DNA from 3 places in the Cellulomonas sp. JZ18 genome. Region 2 is predicted to be linked to each of the others. Evidence: riboswitches for the same ligand, from Rfam matches in the RefSeq annotation. Region 2 holds a riboswitch; each other region holds the start of a gene.

Evidence for each region. A riboswitch is a leader RNA that binds a small molecule or an ion and turns the genes downstream of it on or off. The one in region 2 is predicted to bind S-adenosylmethionine.
Region 1: another riboswitch for S-adenosylmethionine. It lies ahead of GC089_RS01005 (hypothetical protein); the one in region 2 lies ahead of GC089_RS00435 (methylenetetrahydrofolate reductase).
Region 3: another riboswitch for S-adenosylmethionine. It lies ahead of GC089_RS03005 (rhodanese-like domain-containing protein); the one in region 2 lies ahead of GC089_RS00435 (methylenetetrahydrofolate reductase).

Annotation. Positions count from the first base shown of each region.
Region 1 is NZ_CP045245.1:215,143-221,024, forward strand. It holds gene GC089_RS00995 (deoxyribonuclease IV) at 1-762, shown strand; gene GC089_RS01000 (hemerythrin domain-containing protein) at 913-1,395, shown strand; gene GC089_RS01005 (hypothetical protein) at 1,501-2,175, opposite strand; SAM riboswitch class IV at 2,192-2,305, opposite strand; gene GC089_RS01010 (DUF6318 family protein) at 2,372-3,001, shown strand; gene GC089_RS01015 (hypothetical protein) at 3,235-3,882, shown strand; gene GC089_RS18300 (hypothetical protein) at 4,408-4,827, shown strand; gene GC089_RS01025 (hypothetical protein) at 5,164-5,601, shown strand; gene GC089_RS01030 (nuclease-related domain-containing DEAD/DEAH box helicase) at 5,615-5,882, opposite strand, start outside.
Region 2 is NZ_CP045245.1:87,240-93,121, forward strand. It holds gene metE (5-methyltetrahydropteroyltriglutamate--homocysteine S-methyltransferase) at 1-1,234, opposite strand, end outside; gene GC089_RS00435 (methylenetetrahydrofolate reductase) at 1,241-2,335, opposite strand; SAM riboswitch class I at 2,427-2,534, opposite strand; gene GC089_RS00440 (hypothetical protein) at 2,696-2,917, opposite strand; gene GC089_RS00445 (DNA-3-methyladenine glycosylase I) at 2,970-3,635, opposite strand; gene GC089_RS00450 (TetR/AcrR family transcriptional regulator) at 3,734-4,909, opposite strand; gene GC089_RS00455 (ATP-binding cassette domain-containing protein) at 4,980-5,882, shown strand, end outside.
Region 3 is NZ_CP045245.1:664,149-670,030, reverse strand. It holds gene GC089_RS03020 (GNAT family N-acetyltransferase) at 528-1,133, opposite strand; gene GC089_RS03015 (DUF2867 domain-containing protein) at 1,205-1,672, shown strand; gene GC089_RS03010 (aminotransferase class V-fold PLP-dependent enzyme) at 1,715-3,157, opposite strand; SAM riboswitch class IV at 3,189-3,302, opposite strand; SAM riboswitch class I at 3,548-3,649, shown strand; gene GC089_RS03005 (rhodanese-like domain-containing protein) at 3,655-4,098, shown strand; gene GC089_RS03000 (O-succinylhomoserine sulfhydrylase) at 4,095-5,351, shown strand; gene GC089_RS02995 (MerR family transcriptional regulator) at 5,425-5,882, opposite strand, start outside.

The DNA of each region.
Region 1 (5,882 bases), 130 kb from region 2:
GTGGTGCTCATCGGCGCCCACGTGCGCGGCGACGACCCGATCGCCGCCGCGACGGAGGTGGACGCGCAGGCCGTGCAGCTGTTCCTGGCCGACCCGCAGGGCTGGAAGAAGCCCGTGCGGCGCCCGGACGCGGACGCGCTGATCGACTCCGGCCTGGGCATCTACGCGCACGCGCCGTACCTGGTGAACGTCGCGTCGACGAACAACCGGATCCGCATCCCGAGCCGCAACATGATCGCCCAGCACGCCGCCGCGGCCGCCGACCTCGGTGCGAAGGGCCTCATCGTGCACGGCGGGCACGTCGGCGACGGCGACGACATCGCGGTCGGCATCGACAACTGGCGCAAGACGTTCGCGCGCGCCGAGTTCCCCGTGCCGGTGCTCGTCGAGAACACCGCCGGCGGCGAGAACGCCTGCGCCCGCACGCTCGACCGCTGGGCGATGCTCTGGGACGCGATCGGCGAGTACGAGGTGGGCGTCTGCCTCGACACGTGCCACGCATGGGCGGCGGGGGAGGACCTCGAGACGATCGTCGAGCGGCTCACCGCGATCACCGGGCGCATCGACCTCGTGCACGCGAACAGCTCCCGGGACGAGCACGGGTCCAGCCGCGACCGGCACGCCAACTTCGCGACCGGGACCATCCCGCCGGAGCTCATCGCGCACGTCGTGCGCGAGGCCGGGTGCGACGCGGTGGTCGAGACCCCGGGCGAGGGGCAGGCGGACGACGTGGCGTTCCTGAAGGCGGCGCTCGCGGGCTGAGGCTTCGGGCCGTCCGGCGGCTCGTGCTCGTGGGCGCGGACGGACGCGTCGGTGGGCAGTGCGCGTCGCGCCCAGAGTGCTCTGCTGCGCCGCGGGTGCGGGCGCCGGCTCTTCCGTCCGCCCGTGCGCCGCCCCTACGGTCGTGCGCACATGCCTTCCGACGACCGCTCCCGCCTCGTCGCGTGGGACCGTCAGCTCCGCGACGTCCACGCCCGACTCCGTGACAGCCTCCAGATCGCGCGCGACGCGATCGACGACGCCGGCGAGCAGCCGGCCTCACCGCGCCTCGCCGCCGACCTGCGCCTCTTCTGCACCGGCTTCTGCGCCGCGCTCGACGGTCACCACCGCCGCGAGGACGACGTCATGTTCCCCGAGCTGCTCGCGCTCGACCCGTCCCTCGCCGACGTGCTCGCCCAGCTCACGCGCGACCACAGCGTGCTCGCCCAGCTGCTCGGCTCGCTCCAGCAGGCCGTCGACGCGGGCCACGACGCGGCCACCCTCCACCGCCACCTCGACGGCATCGAGGCGATCATGGAGACGCACTTCCGGTACGAGGAGAAGCGTCTGCTCGGGCCGCTGTCGCGGCTGGTCGTCGACCGCGAGCCGCAGGAGGTGCTGGGCCCGCTGGCGTAGGACGGGCCGGGGCGGCGAGCTGCGCGTCGCCGCCACCCCGCCGCCGCGTCTCGGCGTGAAGCGTTGTGGTCACGTGGCGTCCACAACGCTTCACGCGGTGGGAGGTCAGGTGCGAGGACGGTCCGGCGTCACCGGCTCCAGCACGACCTCGTAGCCGGCCCGGTTGAGCGCCTCGACGTGGTCCGTGCCGCCGGTGTGGCTGCCGGGCAGGTCGCCCGGCGACATCACCGCGTCCGCGTCCGACGGGAAGACCTGCGTCCGCCCGCCCCGCTCGTCGTGCTGCGCGAGGACGACGACGTGGTCGTACCGGCCCCAGCGCGTGCGCATCGGCGGGTCGAGCCGGTAGAGCGACGCCGTGTGCGGGAAGACCGCGACGAGCGTCGGGTCGGGCGGCAGCGCGCGGAGCAGGAACGCGTAGCGGGTGCCGGTCGGGCGGACCACACCCTCGACGCACGGGGACGCGACGCCGTCCGTCGCGACGCTGCGGTACCGCGAGCCGACGCGGACGACGCCGCCGTCGTGCAGGCGGACCGTCGGGTCTGCGGACGCCGCGTGCTCCGCGAAGGGCCCGGTGTCGTGCACCCACCAGCGGACGGTGGTGCCGCCGGACCGCACGGCGAGGACGACGTCGCCGTCCACCCCGGCCAGCCGGTACGCCTCACCGGTCGCGGACACGGCGGCACGCACCCGCCGCGCGGCGGGCACGTGCCCGGGCTCCTCGCACACGCAGCCGGTCTCGGGTGCGCCGAGGGGCGTCTCGATGTCGAACGGTGCGGCCATGGGTCCTCCCGCGGAGGTCGAGCGTCTTCCCGTGCCGGGCGGCGCGGGCGGATCTTCCTCCGGGGGCACCGTGCGCTCGCGCGGTTGCCAGTCGGCCGCGCCGGAGGACGTGAGGCCGAGCTTCCTGATCGAGCACGACTGTAGGCGCCGGCGCCGACACCGCATCCACAGGGTGGGCAGCGCTGGCGTGCGGGCTGTGCCCAACCGGTACTTTCCGGGCATGCAGGGGCGACGACGCTGGGGCAGAGCTGTGTCCGCGGGGCTGCTGGTCGGGCTGCTCGTGACCGGGTGCACGCGCGCCGAGCCGACCGAGCCGACGCCCGAGCCACCGTCGCCCGCCACGGAGACGGCGCGTCCGACGCCGACCCCCTCGCCGACGGTCGACCTCAGCGTCCCGCCCACGCGTCCGGAGGCGATGGCGACGCCGAGCGCCGACGGCGCGGCTGCGGCGGCGTCGTACTTCATCTCGCTGTACCCGTACGTGTACGTCACTGGCGACTTCACGGAGTGGGATGCGATGTCGGCACCCACATGCGAGTTCTGCTCGGAGTCTCGTGTCGATGTGCAACGCATGCTGGACGCCGGGAACAGCACGACTGGCGCCTCGGTCGAAGTTCTCAGCGCCGAGGGCATAGAGCTCTCCCATAGGGAGTGGTACTCGGCGCGACTGCGCGTGAAGCAGGGAGAAGGAGTGGAACTGGACTCAGCCGGCACGGTCGTCTCGAGCAACCCCGAGGCGGTGTATGACTTCGACTTTGCCATGACGTGGCTAGAGGGGGCGTGGCGAATCGACTCGGTCGGGCTGCACCCTGCGGGGCAGGAGTGACTGGCGTCGGTCTGAGGGTGTCCCTGGTGGCGGTGGTGGTCGCGTTGTCCGCCGCAACTGGCTCCTCGGGGGCAGGTCAGGGATGGAACGGCAGGGGAAGCGCAGAAGGGCACTTCGAGTTCACGGCCTGGCGCGCGCAGCAACTCGCGAAGCGGAACGAGGGCGCCGCTCCTGAGGTGCGGCTCGCCGAGTACCAGCGTGCCGCTGCATGCCGGGAGGCAGCTGGAGTCTGGGTGATCGGGAACGGCGACGGCAGCTGCGCGCCCGGCGCGAACCCCTCGGGCGCGTACGACTGCGGCGAAGACACGGTCCTGCTCCCGATGTGGCGGCGCGAACGCGCCACGCCGACGTCCGAGTGGGGGCAGTGGCAGCAGATCGACAATGGGGGTTGCGGGGCTGACATCCTTCCAGTCCTCACCGCCGAGGACTTCCGCCGGCTGCCCCTGCCCGCGCCGGTCCTCAACGTGCAGCCGGCGGCGGACTGGGTGCTGGTGAACAAGGAGACGATCGTCTACACCGACCCCTCCCCGGTGACCCTGACGACCGACCTGCTGGGCTACCAGGTCACGGTCGAGGCCACGCCCACCCGGTTCACGTACGACTTCGGCGACGGCACCCGCCCCCTGGTCACCACCGACCCCGGTTCGCCGTACCCGGCCTTCGACACCTTCCACGTCTACCGTGACCTCGGCACCCGCCGGATCACCCTGACCACCGAGTGGTCCGGCCGCTACCAGGTCGCCGGCTCGACCGCGTGGCGTGACGTCGACGGCACCGCGCAGACCACCACCACGAGCACCCCGTTCGAGGTCGTCGAGCGCACCAGCAAGCTCGTCGCCGAGCTCTGCACCGCCGTCCCGACACCGCCCGACTGCCGCTGAGGCCGGCCGCGCTCCTCAGCGGCAACTGACCGCGACCGCCACGGGGGAAGCCCCCGTGCACACGTGACCGTCTGCCGCTCAGCGCTCCCAGGGCACCTGGGGGACGGCCTCCCTCGTGCGGCGGGCAGACCCGTGCAGCGTCGGCTGAGGGTCGAGGCACGCGGACGCGTGACCGACACGTCGTCGTCCGCGGGCGCGCACGTCCGCAGGGTGTCGAACCGTCCACAGCCCCGGCCCTACCGGCGCTCGTCCACGGATCAGCGCCCGCCGACCGCGCCCGGCGACGCCGTGACGCGAGGCTCCCCGCATGCCTCTTCCCATCCGGTCCGTCGCGTCCGTCGCCGTCGCCGCCGTGACCCTCACCCTGCTCGCCGGGGCGTGTGCCGACAGCTCTCCCGCCGACGCGACCGCCTCGTCCGACGCAGCCGCCGCACGGCGCGACGCACCCGGCCGTCCCGACGGCGGCTCGAGCGCCGCCCCCTCGAACTCCTCAGTCCTCCGTACGCGCCGGTGCCGGCTCCGGCGATGAACGCGCCCACCGGCGACGCCGCCCAGCTCGCCGCCGCGCACGTCCTCGACCTGTACGACCACGCCGTCGAGACGCGCGACGTGGCGTCGTTGACCGAGATGTGCGCGCCTGACGTCGCGTGGTGCGCCGAGCAGGCAGAGGCACTCGGCTTCCGGTCGGTTGTCCCCGCGGACAGGCCGGTCGAGAGCCGGACGTCGCACCACGCGATCGACCAGGTCCACGCCGAGCCGACCTTGCGGGGCACGTGGCGCGTCCGGGTCGACGCGGAGCACGAGCTGACGACGCAGCGGGTCAGCGAGGTCACCGGCGCGACCACCACTCAGACCGGCGGTGGTCCCGTCCGGTACGAGATGGAGCTCGCGCACCGGCTCACCGGCTGGGTCGTCCTGGACGTGACCTCCACGCCGCTCACCTGACCGTTGGCACGTCCACCGCTCCTCGGACGACGACGTCCAGCCTCACGGGAAGAGAGACCCCTCGCCATGTCCCACCCATCCCTGCGCCAGTCCCCTCGCGGCGTTCTCGCTGGCGCGCTCGCCGTCTTCGTGGCGCTCACCGTCTCTGCCTGCGCGCCACCGGCGGCGCCGTCCGAGCGGCACATCACGCGTGCTCTGCGTGACGGCCCTGCCGCACCCTCATCCGACCCTGCCGAGGAGACGGCCGGGAGCGGCGCGGGTCGGCGCGGCGGCGAGGGAGGAGCGGGACGACCTGCCGACGAGGTGGCGGCCCCAGCCGCGCGCTCGGATGCGGTCGTGGCTGTGCCGGAGCCGGCGCCCGAGATGGCCCGCAACGATCACCGCGGTGCCGTCGCGGCAGGTCGGCATTTCATGGCGCTGCGCGACCACGCCGTGACCTACCAGGACGAACGTCATCTGGCACCGATGTGCTCCCCGGAGAGCAGGTGGTGCGAGGGTGCTGTGGCTGTGTACAAGCGGTGGCGTCTCAGCTCGGACGATCCGCAGCGGACGATGAGCACAACGGTGCTCGGGACGCGCGCGGGGCCGCACGAGGACGGGGTCACGTGGACTGTCGAGCTGGACGTCGAGCGCTTCGAGACAGTCACGCATGAGGACGTGCAGACCGGCGCGGTCACGCTCGAGGCAGCCGCCCCGCTCGTCATGACGGTGTACCTCGAGCTGCGACGCGAGGACGACGGTCGCTGGGTGGTGCTCGCGCACTCGTGGGGGTGACGTCCGACCCGTGTCAGACCGACGCCACCCACAGCCCGTCGCGCGCCCGCGTCATCGCCACGTACATCTCGCGCAAGCGGTACTCGCGGCGCTCGCGCTCCACCTCGTCGAGCTGCTCCGGCTTCTGCGTGAACCACGACGCCCACACGTCGACGAGCAGGACCTGCTTGAACTCCAGGCCCTTCGCGCGCTTGATCGTGCCGACCTTGACGGCGTCGACGGGCACGCCGTCGTACCGCTCGAGGTTGACCACCGGGATGCCGGCCGCCGTGAGCGCCGCC
Region 2 (5,882 bases):
TCGCGCGGCTGCGGACGGCCTCGGACGCGGCCAGGAGCTGCTCGTGGATCGCCTCGCGGCCCTCGGTCAGGCCCTCGGCGAGCGTCGCGACCTCGCGGACCTTCTCGTCGGCGAACGCCAGCCAGGACACCAGCGTGCGGTCGAGAGCGGGCTCGTCCTCCACCGTGTGCGGGACGTGGAACAGCGACGTGGACGTGCCGACGGTGACCGCCCGGGCGGCGAGCGTCTCGAGCTGCTCGAGCACGGCGAGCTTCTTGTCGAGGTCCGCACGCCAGATGTTGTGGCCGTCGACGACGCCGCCGACGACCGTCTTGGTGCCCAGGCCGGGCGCGACGACGGAGGGCGCCTCACCGCGGACGAGGTCGAGCGCGATGCCCTCGACGTCGGTGGCCGCGAGCACGGGCAGCGCCGGCCCGAGGTCGCCGTAGGGCGCCGCGACGAGGATCGCCGGCCGCTGCGGGCGCGCGAGCTCGGTGGCCAGGGCGCGGTAGGCCCGCGTCGTCGCCTCGTACAGCTCCTCGGCGGGCACGCCGATCGAGTCCGACACGAGCGCGGGCTCGTCGAGCTGCACCCAGGTGGCCCCCGCGGCGGCGAGCTCGGTGAGCAGGCGCGCGTAGACGGGGAGCAGGTCGTCGAGGCGGTCCAGCGGGCCGAAGCCGGCGGGTGCGTCCTCGGTCGGCTTGGACAGCGCGAGGAAGGTGACCGGGCCGACGACGACGGGACGCGTGAGGACGCCGTCCGCCAGGCCCTCCGCGAACTCGGCGACCGGGCGGTCGCTCGCGTACCGGAACGTCGTGTCCGGGCCGATCTCGGGGACGAGGTAGTGGTAGTTCGTGTCGAACCACTTCGTCATCTCGAGCGGCAGGTCGTCGCCCCGTCCGCGCGCGACCGTCGAGTAGCCGGCGAGGTCGAGGCGGCCGTCCGCGTCCTGCAGGTCGGCGAAGCGCGCCGGCACCGCGCCGACGAGCGCCGCGGCGTCGAGGACGTGGTCGTAGAAGGAGAAGGCGCTGGGGATCGCCGGGGCGTCGGCGGCGAGCCCGAGCTCGGCGAGCCGGGTGCGGGTGCGGCGGCGCAGGTCGGCGGCGACGGCCTCGACCTCCTCGGCCGTGGTGCGGCCGGCCCAGAACGCCTCGAGCGCCTTCTTCAGCTCGCGGCGCGGGCCGATGCGGGGGTAGCCCAGCACGGAGCCGGCGGGGAACGCCGGGGCCGGGGTCGTGGTGGCGGTGTCGGTCATGACGGGTTACCTCGCCGGTGTCGGGGTGGGCCCGACGGCAAGGTCGCCGGCGGGCTCGGTGGACGTCGTGGGGACGGCGGCGGCCGGGCGGCCTCCGCGCAGGTCGGCGCCGTCGAGCAGGTCGAGTGCCGCCTCGTGCTTGTTGAACGTGTAGACGTGGACGCCGGGTGCGCCGCCGTCGAGCACCGCCCGGACCAGGTCGACGCCCGCGCGGATGCCGCGTCGGTGGCGCTCGAGCGGGTCGTCCACCGACCCGAGCAGGTCCAGGAGCGTGCGCGGGACGGGCACCCCCGTCAGCTCCTGCACGCGCAGCAGCCGGGCCGGGTCGGTCGTGGGGATGATCCCCGGGACGATCGGGATCGTCACCCCCGCCCGACGGGCCTCGGCGACGAGGCCCAGGTACGCCTCGGCGTCGAAGAACACCTGCGTGATGGCGAAGTCGGCGCCGGCCTCCTGCTTGGCGAGCAGCGCCTGCACGTCCTGCTGCCGGGTCCCGCCGGTGGCCTGGTTGCCGCGCGGGAACGCGGCGACGGCGAGCGACAGCGGCCGCACGCGCGCCCGCACCGCCTGCGCGGGCGAGCCCGCGCACCGGCGCTGCTCGACCTCGCGCAGCAGCGCGACGAGCTCGGCGGCGGTGGCGACGCCCTCCGGGTGCGGCTGCCAGTCCGCCTGCCCGGCGGGCGGGTCGCCCCGCAGCGCGAGGAACGCGCGCACGCCCTCGTCGAGGAACTCCTCGACCACGGCCGCGACCTCCGCGCGCGAGGTGCCCACGCAGGTGAGGTGCGCGATCGGGTTCAGCGTCGTCTCCCGGAGCAGGCGCGTGACCAGGGCGCGCGTCGTCTCGCGGGTCTTCCCGGAGGCGCCGTAGGTCACCGACACGAAGTCGGGCTCGGCGGCCTCGAGCTCCCGGACGGTCGCCCACAGGCGGGGCGCGGCGTCGACGTCGCGCGGCGGGAACAGCTCGAACGACACGGTCGGCCGGTCGAGCGCGGCCGCGGGGGCCCGCCGGCGCGCGGCGCGGGTGGCCGGCGCGTGCCCGTCGACCGGCGCGCGCCCGTCGGCGGGGGCACTCGCGGCCCGCGCGTCCGCCACGGCGGTCATCGCGGCGTCCCGGCGCAGGGCCGGGGACGAGGGCGGGCGGCGGCCAGGCAGGACGTGCCGCCGTCCGTGGGGTCGGCGACGTCAGGGCGCACGATCATCGTCACTCCATCGTTCCTGGCGGAAGCACCCACACCCTCGACGAGGAGGGGGGTTGCTGCGGCGTCGCTGAGCCAGGTCTCTCGGCCGCTCTGGATGGTCGGCGTGAAGCGTAGCGAGCGGTCCCGTATGGCGGACAGGGGTGACCGCTGCATGAGACGCGGCGTGTCGCGGGGCGGTCAGGCGCGCCCTGAGCGGGTGAGGACGTGTGCCGACGGGGGTCGCCCTCGGCGGCCCGAGCGCGCGACGTTCGGCGTCGTCGCGTCAGCGCTGGCGGCGGCGGAGCCCGTCCGGCGGCGGCTGCTCGCGCGAGGGGCGCGGCCTCGGCACGCCGAACCACGCCGTCGGCGAGCCGGCGGGTACGGCGAGCAAACCGTCCTGGACGGCGGCCAGGACGCTGGGGTCGGGCGCGTCGGCGCTCTCCCACGCGTCGTGTGCGGCGCGCACGGCGTCGTGCCGTCCCTCGCCGTCCCGCTGGTCCACCATGCCGGGCACCCTAGTCCCGTCGCTGGTCCTGGACACGCGTCCGGACCGCGTGTCACCCCAGTGGAGCACCGGGACGCGCTCCGCCCGGTGCGCCGGTCACGGACGCGCCCGAACGGCGCAGCGCCACCGGGCAGGTCGCGACGTGGTCGTCGACGACGCCGCACGCCTGCATGGCCGCGTACGCGGTGGTCGGCCCGACGAACCGGAACCCCAGGCCGCGCAGCTCGCGCGCCAGCGCGCGGGACTCCGGCGTCGTGGCCGGCACGTCGGCGCCGCCGCTCGGACGCGTGCGCGTTCCCTGCGGCGCGTGCGACCAGAGCACCTCGTCGAGGCTGCGCCCCGCCTCGTGCAGCGCGAGCACGGCGCGCGCGTTGGCGATCGTCGCCTCGATCTTGGCCCGGTTGCGCACGATCGAGGCGTCGGCGAGCAGGCGGGCCACGTCGCCGTCGCCGAAGCGCGCCACCACCTCGGGGTCGAAGCCGGCGAACGCGGTGCGGAACGCCGGCCGCTTGCGCAGGATCGTGATCCAGGCGAGTCCGGACTGGAACGCCTCGAGCGCGAGGCGCTCGAACAGCGCGTGCTCGTCGTGCACGGGCACGCCCCACTCCTCGTCGTGGTAAGCGGCGTAGAGCGGGTCGCCGTCGCCGAAGCAGCGGCCGGCGACCAGCGGCAGGGCGTCCCCGGGGGAGCCGCCGGGCGGGACGGGGGTCTCGGTCATGCGGCGAGTCTGCTCGTCCCCGCCGACATCCCGGCGTGTCGGGCTCCGCCGTGTGCAGGGACGGGCGGGACGGTCGGGCTGGGGTCGGGTCGGTGCCGTCAGTCCTGCGCGCGCCGCTCCACGAGCGCGGCGATGCCGTCGAGGATGACGCGGGTGCCGAAGTCGAGCCCGGTCCCCGTGGGACCGGGGGGCGCCGCGGCCGGGTCGAGGGCGCCGCCGGCGACGGCGCGCGCCAGCGCCGGCTGCGTCGCGGGGTCGACGAGCCGGGCGATCACCGCGTCCGGGTCGGCGGGCTCGTCGTCGCCGGCGGCCCGCTCGCGCACCGTGTACGCGTCGATCAGCCGCGCCCAGTCGAGCTGGTGGCTCGACAGCACCCCGACCACCGACAGCTTCTCGGGCTCCGTCAGCCGCGTGTCCTCGAGGCACGCGAGCATCGCGTCCATCCACGCGAGCCGGTTGGGACCGACGGCGAAGATCGTGCTCGTCGTGCGGGCCAGCCAGGGGTGGGCGGCGAGGACGGGCCGCTGCAGCTCGAGCAGCAGCTCGGTCCGCTCGCGCCAGCCGCCGACCTCGGGGCCGACGTGCGGAGGGCGTCCGGCCGCGCGGTCGGCCATGAGCATGAGGACCTCGTCCTTGCTCGTGACGTAGCGGTAGAGCGACATGGTCGTGAAGCCGAGGGACTCCGCCAGCCGTGCCATCGACACCGCCTCGAGGCCCTCGGCGTCGGCCAGCGCGATGCCGGCGTCGGCGATCTGCTCGAGCGACAGCCCGGGGCGCGGACCGCGCCGTGCGGGTGCGGAGCCGCGCCACAGGACGGCGAGGTCCGGCGGGAGGTCCGCGAGGTCCGGCGGGGTCGCGACGTCCGGGTCCGCGCGCTCGGCCTGCCGACGCGCCTTCTCGGCCTCGCGCACGGCGCGGCGCCGTGCGAGCGCCGCGGCGCGGTCCGCCTGCTCGGCCTCCCGCAGCGCGCGTGCCGCCTCACGCGCGGCGTCGGCCGCCTCGCGCTCGCGCTCCCGGCGGCGCTGCTCGTCCTCCTTCGCCCGCTCGGCGTCGGCACGCGCGCGCTCGCGCTCGCGACGCTCGGCGGCACGGCGGGCGTCGCGCTCGTCCTTCTCGGCCTGCCGGCGCGCCTGCTCGGCGTCGCGCCGGGCGCGCTCGGCCTCCTTCTGCGCCGCGCGCTCCGCCTTCTCGCGGTCGCGGCGGGCGCGTTCGGCCTCGCGCCGTGCGGCCGGGTCGTCGTCGGCGGTCGTGGGGGTCGATCGGTCGTCGTCCATTGACTCCCGATCCTACAAGTGTGTATGACATACACACACAGTTTGCGACGTACACAGAAGGAGGTGCGTGATGGAGGAGCCCGTCATCGAGGTCCGGGGCCTGCGCAAGGCCTACGGCGGCCGGACCGTGCTCGGGGGCGTCGACCTCACCGTCCGGCGGGGCCAGGTCCTCGCGCTGCTCGGCCCGAACGGCGCCGGGAAGACCACGACCGTGCGGATCCTGGCGACGCTCGTCGCACCGGACGGCGGCACCGCGCGCGTCGCCGGGTACGACGTGCGCCGGGAGCCCGCGCGCGTCCGGGCGGCCCTGAGCCTCACGGGTCAGTACGCGGCCGTCGACGAGCTGCTCACGGGTGAGGAGAACGTGCGGCTCGCCGCCCGCCTCGCGCACGTGCCCCGCCGGCTCGTGCGCGCGCGGGCCGCCGAGATGCTCGAGCTGTTCGACCTCACCGACGCCGCACGTCGCACCGTGCGGACGTACTCCGGCGGGATGCGCCGGCGCCTCGACCTCGCCGTGAGCCTGCTGAGCCGACCCCAGGTCCTCGTCCTGGACGAGCCCACCACAGGCCTGGACCCGCGCAGCCGTGCGGCCCTGTGGGACGTGGTGCGATCCGTCGTCGCCGCGGGCGGGACCGTCCTGCTCACGACCCAGTACCTGGAGGAGGCCGATGCGCTCGCGCACCGTGTCGCCGTCATCGACCGCGGCGTCGTCGTCGCGGACGGCACCGCCGCGGAGCTCAAGGCCGCGGTGGGGTCGGCGCACGTCGAGCTCGCGCTCGCCGACGGCACCACCGAGCGGCTCGTGACGGACGGCTCGGTCGCCGACGTGCGGCGCGTCCTCGGCGACGTCGAGCGGCGCCGGCTCGACGTCGTGCACTGGCAGGTGCGCACGCCCACCCTCGACGACGCCTTCCTCGCCCTGACCGGCCACGACACCGGGCCGTCCGCACCGGCGGACGGCCGCACGCCGGCC
Region 3 (5,882 bases), 580 kb from region 2:
GGACCCGACCCCACCTTCCGACCGCGGGCCGGCGCCCGCACCCTCACCAGCCTGCGAGGCGCAGCACCTGCGCCGCGACGTCCTCGGGGTGCGGTCGTCGGTGGGGACGCGGTGGACGCCGGGGCCCGCCTCCTGGTCCAGCCGGACCGCGGCGGCGTCGGACCGCCCGACGTGCACGACCAGCGACGCACCCCGCTCCCGGCGCGCGAGGCGCTCGTGGGCCGTGGTGTCGGAGGCCGTGAGCAGCACCGACGTCACGTGCGGTCGGTCGCCGACCGCCGCCGCGAGCACGTCCGCCTCGAGCACGCTGACCGTGTTCGTCACGACGAGCCGGCGGTAGCCGAGCGCCCGGTAGCGACGCCACACGTCCGCCAGGTTCGCGGCCGCGACGCCGTGCTCCCACGGCGCCGGGTGCGCGAGGTCGAGCGCGTCGCCCTCCACGACCGCGTGCCGCACGTCCCGGGCGGTGAGCAGGTCGTGCACCGCGGACGCCACGGTGGACCTGCCCACGCCGGAGCGTCCGCCGATCAGCAGCAGGTGCGTGCGGTCGTCCGGCACCGCCTCGCCGCCGAGCCGGGTGCGCAGGCGGTCCCGCACGCCCGGCCACTCGTCGGCCAGGACGGAGAAGTACATCGACGCGCCGCGCGACCCGTCGGGCCGCAGGCGGTGGTCGCGCAGCCGCCCTCGGGGACGGCCCCCAGCTTGGTCACCGCGGCGATCGACCTGTGGTTGCGCTCGTCGACGCGGTACGCGACGCGCACGACGCCCCACGTCTCGAACGCGTGCGTCATCAGCAGGAGCTTGCACGCCGGGTTCACCGTCGTCCCCCACACCGCGGGGTGGTACCAGGTGTGCCCGACCTCCAGGCGCCCGATCCGCAGGTCGACGTCGTAGAAGGACGTCGAGCCGAGGACCCGGCCGGTGGCGTCGTCCAGCACGGCGAACGCGTAGCGCCCCGGCGCGGTGAGCGCCGCCGCGACGTCCCGGGTCATGTCGGTGAGCGTGCGCGGCGTCGGGGACGACATGCCGCGCCAGACGGTCTCGTCGGTGAACGCGAGGAGGTCGGCCGCGTGCTCGTGCGCGAGCGGGACGAGGCGGACGCCGTGACCGGTGAGGACGATGTCGTGCTCCACGTCCGCAGGGTGGCACGCGTGCGCCGGCCGGCTCGGCGTCGTCTCAGGTGGCCCGCGCTAGCGTCGCCGCCGTGCAGCCCACCGACGCCCCGTCACCGCCCTGGTCCCTGGCCCTGCGCGACGTGCCCGCGCCCGACTTCGCCGACGCGGTCATCGCCCCGCTGCCCGCCGGCGCACCGACGGACCCGCAGACGTGGGCCCGCACGGTCTTCTCGCCCGCGGCCATGCCGCGGTGGGTGCTCGCCGCGCTGGCGGTGCGGCAGGCGCTCGTCCCGCTGCTGCGGATCCCGCCGGCCCCGCGGGACGCGTTCGCGGTCACGGAGGTGTCCGGTGACGAGGCGCTGATCGCGCACGACGACGTCCACCTCGACTTCCGGTGCGGCGTCGCCGTGGACGTGCCGGCCCGGCTCGTGCGCGTCACGACCGCGGTCCGTCTGCACGGGTGGCGGGGCCGGCTGTACTTCGGCGTCGTCCAGGTGGTGCACCCCGTGGTCGTGACCGCGATGCTGCGCCGGGCGGCGCGGCGGCTCGCGGGCTGAGGTCGCGAGCCGGCCGGGGCCGCCGCTCGCGGGGGGCGTGGCTCAGTCGTCGACGGCCGGTCCGCACGCGGCGGCCGCGGTCGCCGCGAGGTGGTCCAGGCCGCGCACCTCGACGAGGGGCCGCGGGTCGTCGACGACCGACCAGCAGCCGTCCACCACCTCGTACCCGGCGCCCGTGCCGCGCGCCACGAGCGCCGCCAGCGCCGTGACGAGCCGGTCGACGTGCTCCGCGGTGGTGCCGACGCCGATGGACGCGCGGACCGCCCCCTGGGACGCGCCGAGGTGCGCGAGCAGCGGGTGGGCGCAGAAGCGGCCGTCGCGCACGCCGATGCCGTGCTCGGCGGACAGGTAGGCGGCGACCAGGCCGGGGTTGAGGTCGCCCACGGTGAACGTGACGACGCCGACGGGGTCCGTCGAGTCCGGCCAGATGCGGGCGACGCGCACGCCGTCGATCGTCGCCAGCCCCTCGACGAGGCGGGTGCGCAGCGCCTGCTCGTGCGCCTCCAGCGCGCCGGCCGGCAGCTCGGCGAGCGTGTCGCACGCCTGCGCGAGGGCGATCGCGCCGATGACGTTCGGCGAGCCCGCCTCGTGCCGCGCCGGGGCCGGCTGCCACAGGGTGCGGTCCGCGCGCACGTCGCGCACCGCGCCGCCGCCGGCGAGGTACGGGGTCCCGGTGTCGAGCCAGTCCCGGCGGCCCACGAGCGCGCCCGCGCCGTAGGGGGCGTACGTCTTGTGCCCGGAGAACGCGACGTAGTCGACGCCCGTCGCCGCGAGCGAGAAGCCGCGGTGCGGCACCAGCTGCGCACCGTCGACCGCGACCCGGGTGCCGGTGGCGTGGGCGAGCGCGACGACCTCGGCCAGCGGGAGGGCCTCGCCGGTCACGTTCGACGCGCCGGTGAGCGCCAGCAGCGCGTAGGGCGTGCGCGCGAGCTCCTCGCGGAGCGCGGCCAGCGTCTGCGCGACGGTGGGCCGCAGCGCGAGCACGGTGGCCGTGCGGGTCTCGCCCGCGTGCGCACCCGTGCCGCGCTGCACCCAGGGCAGCAGGTTCGCGTGGTGCTCCACGTCGAGGACGAGCACGCGACCACCGTCCGGGACGACCCCGGCCAGGAGGTTGAGCGAGTCCGTCGTGTTGCGCGTGATGACGCAGACGTCGTCCTCGCGGGCACCGACGAAGCGGGCGACGGCCTGGCGGGACGCCTCGTAGAGGGCGGTGGAGACCTGCGAGAGGTAGCCCGCACCGCGGTGCACCGACGCGTACAGCGGCAGGACCTCGGCGACGCGGGCCGCGACGGACTCGAGCGCGGGCGCGCTCGCGGCGCAGTCGAGGTTCGCGTAGGTGCGGCTCGTGCCGTCCACGAGCGGGACGGTCGTCGAGGCGCCCACGACGGGCAGGAGGGGTCCGACGCCCGGCGCCGCGGCGACGGGGGCGGTGGCGGTGCCGGACACCTCGTCCGCACACGCGAGGAGCTCGGTGATCGTGGTCATGCGTACCTCCACTGCCGGAGGGACCCCGCGGGTCCCGCGCTTGCCGGCACCGGGCGGCGCGCGGCCAGGTCGTCACCCGGGGCACCCCACCGCGGAGGAGGGTTGCCGGCCAGCGAGCCGGGGCTTCGCGCTGGCGCTCATGACCTGCGTCGAGGATCGGCGTGCGCCGCGGCGGGTGTCAACGCGGACACGCCGTCCGTCTCTCGATCCGAGACGCCCCGTCTCACGACCCCGTCACCCGGACGGACCCGTCGCGCCGAGCGCGCCCGGTACCGGCCGAGCGCACCGGACATGACTGGCGCGCTCGCCCGACGAGTGGCGCGCTCGGCGGGGCGGCGCCGTCGTGAGACGCGCGGCCGCGCCCCTCCGCGTCCGGCGTAGCATCACCGGCGACCATCCAGAGCGGCCGAGAGATCTGGCTCGACGACGCCGCAGCAACCCGCGGGACCCGCACGGGCCCGGACGAGGGTGCTACCGCCAGACCGATGGGAGGACGCATGGCCGTGCAGCCACGCCCCGCCGCGGGGTACGCGGGCGACATCACGCCGACGCAGGCCTGGGAGCTGCTGCGCGAGGAGCCGGACGCCGTGCTCGTCGACGTGCGCACCGACGCCGAGTGGCGGTACGTCGGCGTGCCGGACCTGCGCGAGCTCGGCCGGCACGCCGCGCTCGTCGAGTGGGTCTCGTACCCGTCCGGGCGTCCCAACCCGCAGTTCCTCGACCAGCTCGCGGCTACCGGCGTGACGCCGGGCGACGGCCGGCCGGTCGTGTTCCTGTGCCGCTCGGGCCAGCGGTCGATCGGTGCCGCCCAGGCGGCCACCGCGGCGGGCTTCGGCCCGGCGTACAACGTGCTGGAGGGCTTCGAGGGCCCGACCGGCCCGGACGGCCACCGCGGGCACGAGGGCTGGCGCGCCGCCGGCCTGCCGTGGGTGCAGCCGTGAGCGCGCGCGTCCCGGGGCCCGGTGACTGGGACGACCACCGCACCGACCGCTCCACCCTGCGCCCCGACACCCTCGCGGTGCGCGGCGGGCTGGTCCGCAGCGGGTTCGGCGAGCTCTCCGAGGGCCTGTTCCTCACGCAGGGGTACGCGTACGCGTCCGCCGCGGAGGCCGAGGCGGGCTTCGCGGGCGAGGTCGACCGCTTCCTCTACTCCCGGTACGGGAACCCGACGGTCTCCACGTTCGAGGAGCGCCTGCGCCTGCTCGACGGCGCCGAGGCCGCGTACGCGACGGCGACCGGCATGTCCGCGGTGTTCACGACGCTCGCCGCGCTCGTGCGCCAGGGGTCGCGCGTGGTCGCGGCGCGCGCGCTGTTCGGCTCGTCGGTCGTCATCTTCGACGAGATCCTCGCGAAGTGGGGCGTGCGGACCGACTACGTCGACGGCCACGTGCCCGAGCAGTGGGAGGCCGCGCTCGCCACACCCGCCGACGTGGTGTTCTTCGAGACGCCGTCGAACCCCATGCAGGACCTGGTCGACATCGCCGCCGTCAGCCGCCTCGCGCACGCGGCCGGCGCCGTCGTCGTCGTCGACAACGTGTTCGCCACGCCCGTGTTCTCCCGGCCGCTGGAGCACGGCGCCGACGTCGTCGTGTACTCCGCGACCAAGCACATCGACGGGCAGGGCCGCGTGCTCGGCGGCGCGATCCTCGGGTCCGAGGGGTTCGTCCACGGCCCCGTGCAGACCCTCATCCGCAACACGGGACCGTCGCTGTCGCCGTTCAACGCCTGGGTCCTGCTCAAGGGCCTGGAGACGATGAGCGTGCGCGTGCGCCACCAGGCGGCGTCCGCGCTCGAGCTCGCGACGTGGCTCGAGCAGCACCCGGGCGTGGCGCGCGTGCGCTACCCGTTCCTTCCCTCGCACCCGCAGCACGACCTGGCCCGGGCGCAGCAGAGCGGCGGCGGCACGGTCGTGACGTTCGACCTCGCGGTGCCCGGCGACGCGAGCGCCGACGTGGCGAAGAAGGCGACGTTCGGCGTGCTCGACGCGCTGCGCGTGGTGGACATCTCGAACAACCTGGGCGACGCGAAGTCGATCGCGACGCACCCGGCCACGACGACGCACCGCAAGCTCGGCGCCGCCGGTCGGGCGGCGGTCGGCATCGGGGAGGCGACCGTGCGGCTCTCGGTCGGGCTGGAGGACGTCGAGGACCTGCGGGACGACCTCGAGCGGGGGCTGTCGACGCTGTCGCGCTGACGGGCTGCGTCGCGCCGGTCCGGGCGGCGAGGACGTGTCCCGGCACGGCCGCGGACGCTGGCGCCGGGGGTGCTCAGGCGGTCGGCGGCAGCACGCGGTGCAGCTGGGCGATCGCGGCGACGCGCGCGCGGGCGACCGCGTCGAGCACGTCGCGGCGCCGGTCGACGGCGGCGCGCAGCGTCGCGACGTCCGCGTGCGCCCGCAACGCGTCCAGCACCGGGCGGATCGCCTCCAGCGGGGCGCCGGTGCTGCGCAGCAGCTGCACCGCGCGGGCGTCCCGGACGTCGGCGTCGGAGTACCGGCGGTGCCCCGTCCGGGCGTCCCGCGCCGGACGGAGCAGGCCGGCGCCCTCCCAGACGCGCAGCGCCGACGTGCGGACGCCGAGCGCGTCGGCCACCTCGCCGACGGTCATGGTCGTCCCCGCCGCCTCGGACGCCGCGGCCGCGACGGCACCGGCGTCACCGGGGTCGTCGTCCGCGAGCTCGGCCAGCGCGCGCTCGAGGCGGTCGAGGCGCTGACGCTCGGCGTGCC